One region of the Lysinibacillus sp. ACHW1.5 genome, then DNA from elsewhere that is predicted to be linked to it. Evidence: a T-box and tRNA genes for the amino acid it is inferred to sense, from the RefSeq annotation. Region 1 holds a T-box; the other holds one or more tRNA genes.

Region 1 (5,540 bases):
ATTGCTATTTTTTTGATATGTGTATTCAACACGCCTTCATTCGTCGAAGGCGTGTTTTTGTTATGGAAGGAAGGTGATGAGAAATGGATAGTAGTCCTGAACCGAATAAGTATCATTTAGGCAAACGGAAACACATAAAAAGTCATCGATTTCTGATCACCGATGCAGACAAAGGGTGATTCAGGATGACCTTTTGTTTCCCTCAATAACAAACACGAGGTGAAATGCAATGATTAAAATCCACTATTATAATAGCTGCAGTAAGACAGTCCAACATGATTTCAATATGATTGATTTACAACTCCCTATTCATAACGAAGATTTATTATGGGTAGATTTATATGCTTATAGTTATAATGAATTGAATAATATAGCTGATGTATTTGGCTTTCATCCACTCGCAGTTGAAGATTGCTTACATGAAGGCTCACGTCCAAAAATGGATAGTTATGGTGATTATAAATTTTTTGTGCTCCATGCACCAATTTATAATGAGAAAAGTAACAATGAAATTACAACCGTTGAGTTAAATATTTTTATGGGACCAAACTATATTGTGACTGTGCATAAACAAAAGTTGCAATGGCTAGGAAAAATGGAAAATGTTTGTGTTAATAGCCCAAGATTTTTGGAAAAGGGTACTGATTTTTTATTGCATACAATTATTGACGGTATTACAGACGAATACTTCCCAGTATTAGAACGAATTCGCGCACGTATAGATGAACTAGAAGAAGAAATTTATGATTATCAACCAAAAGTGGTGACAGAGGAATTTCTTGCATTGAAGCGGACAATTATTTTAATTCGTCAGGCCATTATGCCACAAAGAAGAATTTTTTCTACAATCAATGGCCAGTGGAAATTTGATATTCAAGAAGAAAATATTCCATTCTATAAAGATTTGAATGACCATCTAGAGCGTATTGTCGACTCCACAGAGACATATCGCGATTTAGTGAACAGCACGCTTGATACGTATTTTTCAATTATCAGTGGGAAATCCATTGAAAAGCTGAATTTATTAACGGTCATTTCGACAATTATGTTACCACTATCAGTAATTACTAGTTTTTTTGGAATGAATGTACCTTTGCCTTATCAAGATACCCCTTATACAACTATTGCAATTAGCGCCTTCTTAGTTATCTTTACATGGGGTATGTGGATATATTTCAAAAAAATGATTGCTTAGTTAGTGTTAGTCATACTAGTACTAATTGACAGCGCAATAGATTTTTTTTATAATTTTCGATAGAAAAAGTAAAAACGATGATGGAAAAAGTACGTATTTGTGTGTGCACAAGAAAGGGATTTCTAGGCTGAAAAAATCCTCACAACAGCAAATGCCGAAAGCTACTCCAGAGTGCAGCTAATCCCTGCCGTTCACTGACGTTACAAGTGCTAAAGAGGTAAGTAAGGTTTTTACTTACAACTAGGGTGGTACCGCGAGACTAATGACAAGTCCTCGTCCCTTTTTGGGGATGAGGGCTTTTTTTATTTTCTTCGGTAAATCGCAGGATTCGTATCGTGATTTTACAATATAAAATAGGAGGAATTTATCCAATGAAAGCAGTAGATATTCGCCGTATGTATTTGGAATTTTTTAAAGAAAAGGGGCATCATCATGAGCCATCAGCACCACTTGTGCCAATAAATGATCCATCACTTCTTTGGATCAACTCAGGTGTTGCAACTTTGAAACCATATTTTGATGGCCGTATTATCCCTGATAATCCACGTATTACAAATGCTCAAAAATCGATTCGTACCAACGATATTGAAAACGTTGGGAAAACAGCTCGACACCATACATTCTTTGAAATGTTAGGAAACTTCTCTATTGGTGACTACTTTAAAAAAGAAGCAATTCATTATGCTTGGGAGTTTTTAACAGATAAAAAATGGATGGGCTTTGATCCAGCATTATTATCCATCACGATTCACCCAGAAGACCAGGAAGCATATGATGTTTGGCATCAGGAAATCGGTATTCCAGAAGAACGTTTAATTCGTTTAGAAGGGAACTTCTGGGATATAGGAGAAGGCCCATCTGGTCCGAACTCAGAGATTTTTTATGATCGCGGCGTAGAATACGGCTCAGATGAAAATGACCCTGAAATGTATCCAGGAGGAGAAAATGAGCGTTACCTAGAAATTTGGAACCTTGTGTTCTCTCAATTTAACCATAATCCTGATGGCACTTACACGCCACTACCAAAGCAAAATATTGATACAGGTATGGGCTTAGAGCGTATTGTGTCCGTCGTGCAAAATGTACCAACAAACTTTGATACTGATTTATTTATGCCAATTATTGAAAAAATCGAGGAGTTTGCCAATCGTAAATATAAACGACCTGGCGAAGTAGACTTAAATGAAATCTTTGGCTCAGATGAAGATATTAATACACCATTTAAAGTGATTGCAGACCATATCCGTACAGTAGCATTTGCTATAGGCGATGGTGCCCTGCCTTCAAATGAAGGCCGTGGCTATGTATTACGTCGCTTACTACGTCGTGCCGTTCGCTATGCTAAACAAATTGGTATTGAAAAACCATTTATGTTTGAACTTGTACCAACTGTGGGTAAAATTATGGAAGACTTCTATCCAGAAGTTACAGAGAAATGCGAATTTATTCAACGTGTCATTAAAAATGAAGAAATTCGTTTCCACGAAACATTAGATGGTGGTTTAGCTATCTTTAATGAAGTAGTGGAATCTCAAAAAGCAGCTGGTCATGATTACATCCCAGGAGCAGATGCTTTCCGTTTATATGATACGTATGGTTTCCCAATCGAGCTAACGGAAGAATATGCAGAGGAAGTAGGCATGAAAGTAGATCATGAAGGTTTTGAGGCAGCGATGGAAGAGCAACGTGAACGCGCGCGTGCTGCACGACAAGATGTTGATTCGATGCAAGTCCAGAATGAAGTATTAGCAAACTTAACGGTTGCAAGTGAATTTGTTGGCTATGATACGTTAAGTGTTAATACTGAAATCGCTGCAATGATCGTCAATGGTCAAGTTGCGAAAGTCGCTTCTGAAGGTCAGGAAGCATTGGTTATTTTAGCGAAGACACCATTCTACGCTGAAATGGGTGGTCAAATTGCTGATAGTGGTACTATTTCAAATGATAGCTTTACGGCTGTTGTAAAAGATGTTCAAAAAGCACCGAATGGTCAACCGCTTCATACAGTAGTAGTTGAATCTGGGGAAATGCATGTGGAAGATGCAGTGCAAGCAGTGGTCAATCGTGATGACCGTAATTTAATCATTAAAAACCATACGGCAACACATATTATGCAACGTGCATTAAAAGATGTGCTAGGTGATCATGTGAACCAAGCTGGATCATATGTAGGACCTGATCGTTTACGTTTTGATTTCTCTCACTTTGGTCAAGTTACAAAAGAAGAATTACAGCAAATTGAACGTATTGTAAATGAAAAAGTGTGGGATGATATAGAGGTCGTTATTGAAGAAAAAGGCATTGATGAAGCAAAAGCAATGGGTGCTATGGCATTATTCGGTGAAAAATATGGAGATGTTGTACGTGTAGTATCCATCGGAGATTATTCGATTGAGCTATGTGGTGGTATCCATGTTAAACGCTCTTCTGAAATTGGCTTCTTTAAAATTGTTTCAGAAGGTGGTATCGGTGCAGGTACTCGTCGTATTGAAGCTGTTACAGGAAAAGTTGCTTATGAAGCAGTAAAAGAAGAAGAAGCATTATTAAATGATGCAGCAGCATTATTAAAAGCAAATGCTAAAGATATTGTTACAAAAGTACAGGCATTACAAGCAGACTATAAAGAATTACAACGTGAAAACGAAGCATTATCTCAAAAAATCGCCAATGCACAGGCAGGGGCAGTTGTTGATGCCGCTCAAACAATTGGAGATGTGACAGTGCTATCTACAAAAGTGGAAGCGAAGGATAACAATCAACTCCGTCAAATGATGGATGACCTGAAAGCAAAAATGCCAAAAGCAGTCATTGTTCTTGGAGCAGTTGATGGTGAAAAAGTTATGTTATGTGCTGGTGTTTCAAAAGAATTAGTTGGTGGCAATTACCATGCAGGGAATATTGTGAAAATGGTTGCGGAAGCATGTGGTGGTAAAGGTGGCGGTCGTCCAGATATGGCGATGGCAGGTGCAAAAGATGCATCAAAACTTGATGAAGCACTACTTTCTGTGTATGATTATGTTAAATCCATTTAATTAATTCACCAAAACATGTTATAATAAAGAGAAATTGGAGATGAGCTTGTTTGCACATCTCCTTATTTCTGAAAGCGAGGTGCTGGTCATGAGTTCATTTGATCAAACGATGAAATTTAATTTTCCAGAAGAATCAATGGAACAGGAAGTCAAGCAGGTAATGTTGAAAGTTCATTCTTCATTAGAGGAAAAGGGATATAACCCTATCAATCAGATTGTTGGTTACTTACTTTCTGGTGATCCGGCGTATATTCCTCGCCATCAGGATGCTCGTAATTTAATTCGCAAGCTTGAGCGTGACGAAATTCTAGAGGAGCTTGTTAAATTTTATATCAAAAAGAATAACGAGGACTAGAAATGAGAATTATGGGATTAGACGTTGGGTCAAAAACTGTGGGTGTTGCTGTAAGTGATGCACTTGGTTGGACCGCCCAAGGTATTGAAACCGTAAAAATTGATGAAGCTAATGGTGAGTTCGGTATTGACCGTATCGCTGAGCTAGTAAAGGAATATACTATAACAGAATTTGTTGTAGGTTTTCCAAAAAACATGAATAATACGGTTGGACCGCGTGGAGAGGCTTCTGAAAACTATAAAAAGCTATTAGAAGAGCATTTCTCACTACCGGTCAAATTATGGGATGAACGTTTAACGACGATGGCTGCTGAACGTATGCTGATCGAAGCGGACGTGAGTCGCAAAAAGCGCAAGCAGGTCATTGATAAAATGGCAGCTGTGATGATTTTACAAGGCTACTTAGATAGCAAAAATTAATTGATGAGGTGACAATGCATGGCACACGAGCATAACCATGAAGAAGAACTACATGTTCAACACATTACAGTGATTGACGAAAACGGAAACGAGCAGCTTTGTGAAGTGATTCACGTTCATGAATCTCCAGAGTTTGGCAAATCATATGTGTTTTACTCAATGGTAGGCGCAGAGGAAGATGAAGATGGCTCAGTTGAAATCTTTGTATCTTCATTTGTACCATCTGAAAATGGTGAAGATGGTGAATTAACACCAATCGAAACTGAAGCAGAGTGGGATATGGTAGAGGACGTTTTAAACGCTTTAGAGGATGAAAACGAAGACTAATCTTCTAACTCAAAGCTTGGAACAAGGATCGCAGCTTGCAGTCCTTGTTCCTTTTTTATTGAAGCTTTTCTAATGTAGAAGGATTGTTAAATTGAAGAATGAATGCATTGTAGATGTGTGAATTTGATCCACAATTGTTGAGAAACGTTCATAAAGTTTGTGGATTCGCTTAGAAATAGAGTGTAACCGCTCCAAGCCCCACTCCAAACATC
Region 2 (5,540 bases), 1.6 Mb from region 1:
TTCAGACTCGCTTTCGCTGCGGCTCCGCCTTCTAAAGCTTAACCTTGCACGTAATCGTAACTCGCCGGTTCATTCTACAAAAGGCACGCTATCACCCATTAACGGGCTCTAACTACTTGTAGGCACACGGTTTCAGGATCTCTTTCACTCCCCTTCCGGGGTGCTTTTCACCTTTCCCTCACGGTACTGGTTCACTATCGGTCACTAGGTAGTATTTAGCCTTGGGAGATGGTCCTCCCGGATTCCGACGGAATTTCACGTGTTCCGCCGTACTCAGGATCCACTCAGGAGAGAACGAACTTTCGACTACAGGGCTTTTACCTGCTCTGGCGGACCTTTCCAAGTCGCTTCATCTAACTCGCTCTTTTGTAACTCCGTATAGAGTGTCCTACAACCCCAAGAGGCAAGCCTCTTGGTTTGGGCTCTTCCCGTTTCGCTCGCCGCTACTCAGGGAATCGATTTTTCTTTCTCTTCCTCCAGGTACTTAGATGTTTCAGTTCCCTGGGTCTGCCTTCAAGACGCTATGTATTCACGTCAAGATACTACGCGATTAAACGTAGTGGGTTCCCCCATTCGGAAATCTCCGGATCAAAGCTCACTTACAGCTCCCCGAAGCATATCGGTGTTAGTGCCGTCCTTCTTCGGCTCCTAGTGCCAAGGCATTCGCCGTGCGCCCTTAATAACTTAACCAAGTTATTAAGCCTATAAAAAACTTAAAAAATAAATGTGTTTGTTACAATTTCAATGTCGTTTTATCCAGTTTTCAAAGAACAAAAAAATGGTGGAGCCTAGCGGGATCGAACCGCTGACCTCCTGCGTGCAAGGCAGGCGCTCTCCCAGCTGAGCTAAGGCCCCAAGAGGTATATATGGTGGGCCTAAATGGACTCGAACCATCGACCTCACGCTTATCAGGCGTGCGCTCTAACCAGCTGAGCTATAGGCCCTCTTGGAAGTTTTATTAAATTTCATAAACCTTCAAAACTGAACGCAAAACGTAATCTTACAAACCCAAGGTTTGTATTCCGAAATAATCCTTAGAAAGGAGGTGATCCAGCCGCACCTTCCGATACGGCTACCTTGTTACGACTTCACCCCAATCATCTATCCCACCTTCGGCGGCTGGCTCCAAAAGGTTACCTCACCGACTTCGGGTGTTACAAACTCTCGTGGTGTGACGGGCGGTGTGTACAAGGCCCGGGAACGTATTCACCGCGGCATGCTGATCCGCGATTACTAGCGATTCCGGCTTCATGTAGGCGAGTTGCAGCCTACAATCCGAACTGAGAACGACTTTATCGGATTAGCTCCCTCTCGCGAGTTGGCAACCGTTTGTATCGTCCATTGTAGCACGTGTGTAGCCCAGGTCATAAGGGGCATGATGATTTGACGTCATCCCCACCTTCCTCCGGTTTGTCACCGGCAGTCACCTTAGAGTGCCCAACTAAATGATGGCAACTAAGATCAAGGGTTGCGCTCGTTGCGGGACTTAACCCAACATCTCACGACACGAGCTGACGACAACCATGCACCACCTGTCACCGTTGCCCCCGAAGGGGAAACTATATCTCTACAGTGGTCAACGGGATGTCAAGACCTGGTAAGGTTCTTCGCGTTGCTTCGAATTAAACCACATGCTCCACCGCTTGTGCGGGCCCCCGTCAATTCCTTTGAGTTTCAGTCTTGCGACCGTACTCCCCAGGCGGAGTGCTTAATGCGTTAGCTGCAGCACTAAGGGGCGGAAACCCCCTAACACTTAGCACTCATCGTTTACGGCGTGGACTACCAGGGTATCTAATCCTGTTTGCTCCCCACGCTTTCGCGCCTCAGCGTCAGTTACAGACCAGAAAGTCGCCTTCGCCACTGGTGTTCCTCCAAATCTCTACGCATTTCACCGCTACACTTGGAATTCCACTTTCCTCTTCTGCACTCAAGTCCCCCAGTTTCCAATGACCCTCCACGGTTGAGCCGTGGGCTTTCACATCAGACTTAAAGGACCGCCTGCGCGCGCTTTACGCCCAATAATTCCGGACAACGCTTGCCACCTACGTATTACCGCGGCTGCTGGCACGTAGTTAGCCGTGGCTTTCTAATAAGGTACCGTCAAGGTACAGCCAGTTACTACTGTACTTGTTCTTCCCTTACAACAGAGTTTTACGATCCGAAAACCTTCTTCACTCACGCGGCGTTGCTCCATCAGGCTTTCGCCCATTGTGGAAGATTCCCTACTGCTGCCTCCCGTAGGAGTCTGGGCCGTGTCTCAGTCCCAGTGTGGCCGATCACCCTCTCAGGTCGGCTACGCATCGTCGCCTTGGTGAGCCGTTACCTCACCAACTAGCTAATGCGCCGCGGGCCCATCCTATAGCGACAGCGAGATGCCGTCTTTCAGTCTTTCACCATGAAGTAAAAGAGATTATTCGGTATTAGCCCCGGTTTCCCGGAGTTATCCCAAACTATAGGGTAGGTTGCCCACGTGTTACTCACCCGTCCGCCGCTAACGTCAAAGGAGCAAGCTCCTTTTCTGTTCGCTCGACTTGCATGTATTAGGCACGCCGCCAGCGTTCGTCCTGAGCCAGGATCAAACTCTCCATAAAAGAAATTTGATTAGCTCAAATTGTTTTGCTGGCATCATGTTTGATGTCCAAAATTGTGTTTCGTTCACTAGCAAAACTAGCTACTTAAAACTTTATTGATTACGTTTTGCTTGTTCAGTTTTCAAGGTTCATGTAATTGAATTGGTGGAGCCTAGCGGGATCGAACCGCTGACCTCCTGCGTGCAAGGCAGGCGCTCTCCCAGCTGAGCTAAGGCCCCATATTTTTATTTTTAGGAAATGGTCGGGAAGACAGGATTCGAACCTGCGACCCCTTGGTCCCAAACCAAGTGCTCTACCAAGCTGAGCTACTTCCCGTTGTTCTTATGGCGCGCCCGACAGGAGTCGAACCCATAACCTTCTGATCCGTAGTCAGACGCTCTATCCAATTGAGCTACGGGCGCATTTAAAATGGTGCCGAGGACCGGAATCGAACCGGTACGGTAGTCACCTACCGCAGGATTTTAAGTCCTGTGCGTCTGCCAGTTCCGCCACCCCGGCACATTTGGAGCGGAAGACGAGGTTCGAACTCGCGACCCCCACCTTGGCAAGGTGGTGTTCTACCACTGAACTACTTCCGCATGTGCATAAGCTTTTTTTATCTGGCAATGAAAATAATGGTGCGGGTGAAGGGAGTCGAACCCCCACGCCTTGCGGCGCTAGATCCTAAGTCTAGTGCGTCTGCCAATTCCGCCACACCCGCTTATTATTATTTAAAAAATGGTGAGCCATGAAGGACTCGAACCTTCGACCCTCTGATTAAAAGTCAGATGCTCTACCAACTGAGCTAATGGCTCGAAAAAATGGTGCCGGCTATAGGAATCGAACCCACGACCTACTGATTACAAGTCAGTTGCTCTACCTGCTGAGCTAAACCGGCATATGGTGGAGGATGACGGGCTCGAACCGCCGACCCTCTGCTTGTAAGGCAGATGCTCTCCCAGCTGAGCTAATCCTCCTGGGTATTATGCCTAGCGACGTCCTACTCTCACAGGGGGAAGCCCCCAACTACCATCGGCGCTAAAGAGCTTAACTTCCGTGTTCGGTATGGGAACGGGTGTGACCTCTTTGCCATCATCACTAGACTTATTAAAAGACAAGATTTATTATACCATATTTAAGTATAAATACAAGCTTTTTTTAAAACTTACTTGTTCTTTCAAAACTGGATAAACGGTGCATTGAATGTTTCAAACTTTTTTGGTTAAGTCCTCGATCGATTAGTATTCGTCAGCTCCATGTGTCACCACACTTCCACCTCGAACCTATCTACCTCATCGTCTTTGAGGGATCTTACTTACTTGCGTAATGGGAAATCTCATCTTGAGGGGGGCTTCATGCTTAGATGCTTTCAGCACTTATCCCGTCCACACATAGCTACCCAGCGATGCCTTTGGCAAGACAACTGGTACACCAGCGGTGTGTCCATCCCGGTCCTCTCGTACTAAGGACAGCTCCTCTCAAATTTCCTACGCCCACGACGGATAGGGACCGAACTGTCTCACGACGTTCTGAACCCAGCTCGCGTACCGCTTTAATGGGCGAACAGCCCAACCCTTGGGACCGACTACAGCCCCAGGATGCGATGAGCCGACATCGAGGTGCCAAACCTCCCCGTCGATGTGGACTCTTGGGGGAGATAAGCCTGTTATCCCCGGGGTAGCTTTTATCCGTTGAGCGATGGCCCTTCCATGCGGAACCACCGGATCACTAAGCCCGTCTTTCGACCCTGCTCGACTTGTAGGTCTCGCAGTCAAGCTCCCTTGTGCCTTTACACTCTACGAATGATTTCCAACCATTCTGAGGGAACCTTTGGGCGCCTCCGTTACCTTTTAGGAGGCGACCGCCCCAGTCAAACTGTCCGCCTGACACTGTCTCCTGCCCCGCTAAGGGGCATGGGTTAGAATTTCAATACAACCAGGGTAGTATCCCACCGACGCCTCCTTCGAAGCTGGCGCTCCGAGATCTCTGGCTCCTACCTATCCTGTACAAGTTGTACCAAAATTCAATATCAGGCTACAGTAAAGCTCCACGGGGTCTTTCCGTCCTGTCGCGGGTAACCTGCATCTTCACAGGTACTATAATTTCACCGAGTCTCTCGTTGAGACAGTGCCCAGATCGTTACGCCTTTCGTGCGGGTCGGAACTTACCCGACAAGGAATTTCGCTACCTTAGGACCGTTATAGTTACGGCCGCCGTTTACTGGGGCTTCAATTCGCAGCTTCGCTTGCGCTAACCACTCCTCTTAACCTTCCAGCACCGGGCAGGCGTCAGCCCCTATACGTCACCTTACGGTTTTGCAGAGACCTGTGTTTTTGCTAAACAGTCGCCTGGGCCTATTCACTGCGGCTCTCATGCGCTTGCACGCTCAAGAGCACCCCTTCTCCCGAAGTTACGGGGTCATTTTGCCGAGTTCCTTAACGAGAGTTCTCTCGCACACCTTAGGATTCTCTCCTCGACTACCTGTGTCGGTTTGCGGTACGGGCACCTCTCACCTCGATAGAGGCTTTTCTTGGCAGTGTGAAATCAGGAACTTCGTCCATACGGACTCGCCATCACAGCTCAACGTTACAGTGTGCGGATTTGCCTACACACACGCCTTACTGCTTGGACGCGCACAACCAACGGCGCGCTTACCCTATCCTACTGCGTCCCCCCATTTCTCAAACGGTGAGGAGGTGGTACAGGAATATCAACCTGTTGTCCATCGCCTACGCCTATCGGCCTCGGCTTAGGTCCCGACTAACCCTGAGCGGACGAGCCTTCCTCAGGAAACCTTAGTCATACGGTGGACGGGATTCTCACCCGTCTTTCGCTACTCATACCGGCATTCTCACTTCTAAGCGCTCCACCAGTCCTTCCGATCTGACTTCAACGCACTTAGAACGCTCTCCTACCACTGACATCGTAGATGTCAATCCACAGCTTCGGTGAATCGTTTAGCCCCGATAC

The links. The T-box of region 1 lies ahead of alaS (alanine--tRNA ligase). A T-box ahead of a tRNA ligase gene usually reads a tRNA of that ligase, here a tRNA-Ala.
Region 2: it encodes a tRNA-Ala, which carries the amino acid that the T-box ahead of alaS (alanine--tRNA ligase) is inferred to sense. The anticodon was not compared.

Annotation. Positions count from the first base shown of each region.
Region 1 is NZ_CP091777.1:3,075,158-3,080,697, reverse strand. Features, by position in the region: gene corA (magnesium/cobalt transporter CorA) at 230-1,195, shown strand; T-box leader at 1,264-1,479, shown strand; gene alaS (alanine--tRNA ligase) at 1,567-4,227, shown strand; gene L6W14_RS15365 (IreB family regulatory phosphoprotein) at 4,316-4,582, shown strand; gene ruvX (Holliday junction resolvase RuvX) at 4,585-5,001, shown strand; gene L6W14_RS15355 (DUF1292 domain-containing protein) at 5,020-5,328, shown strand.
Region 2 is NZ_CP091777.1:116,766-122,305, reverse strand. Features, by position in the region: rRNA gene L6W14_RS00630 (23S ribosomal RNA) at 1-690, opposite strand, end outside; tRNA gene L6W14_RS00625 (tRNA-Ala) at 780-855, opposite strand; tRNA gene L6W14_RS00620 (tRNA-Ile) at 868-944, opposite strand; rRNA gene L6W14_RS00615 (16S ribosomal RNA) at 1,039-2,591, opposite strand; tRNA gene L6W14_RS00610 (tRNA-Ala) at 2,734-2,809, opposite strand; tRNA gene L6W14_RS00605 (tRNA-Pro) at 2,830-2,906, opposite strand; tRNA gene L6W14_RS00600 (tRNA-Arg) at 2,916-2,992, opposite strand; tRNA gene L6W14_RS00595 (tRNA-Leu) at 3,001-3,089, opposite strand; tRNA gene L6W14_RS00590 (tRNA-Gly) at 3,095-3,169, opposite strand; tRNA gene L6W14_RS00585 (tRNA-Leu) at 3,207-3,291, opposite strand; tRNA gene L6W14_RS00580 (tRNA-Lys) at 3,310-3,385, opposite strand; tRNA gene L6W14_RS00575 (tRNA-Thr) at 3,393-3,468, opposite strand; tRNA gene L6W14_RS00570 (tRNA-Val) at 3,472-3,547, opposite strand; rRNA gene rrf (5S ribosomal RNA) at 3,558-3,673, opposite strand; rRNA gene L6W14_RS00560 (23S ribosomal RNA) at 3,789-5,540, opposite strand, start outside.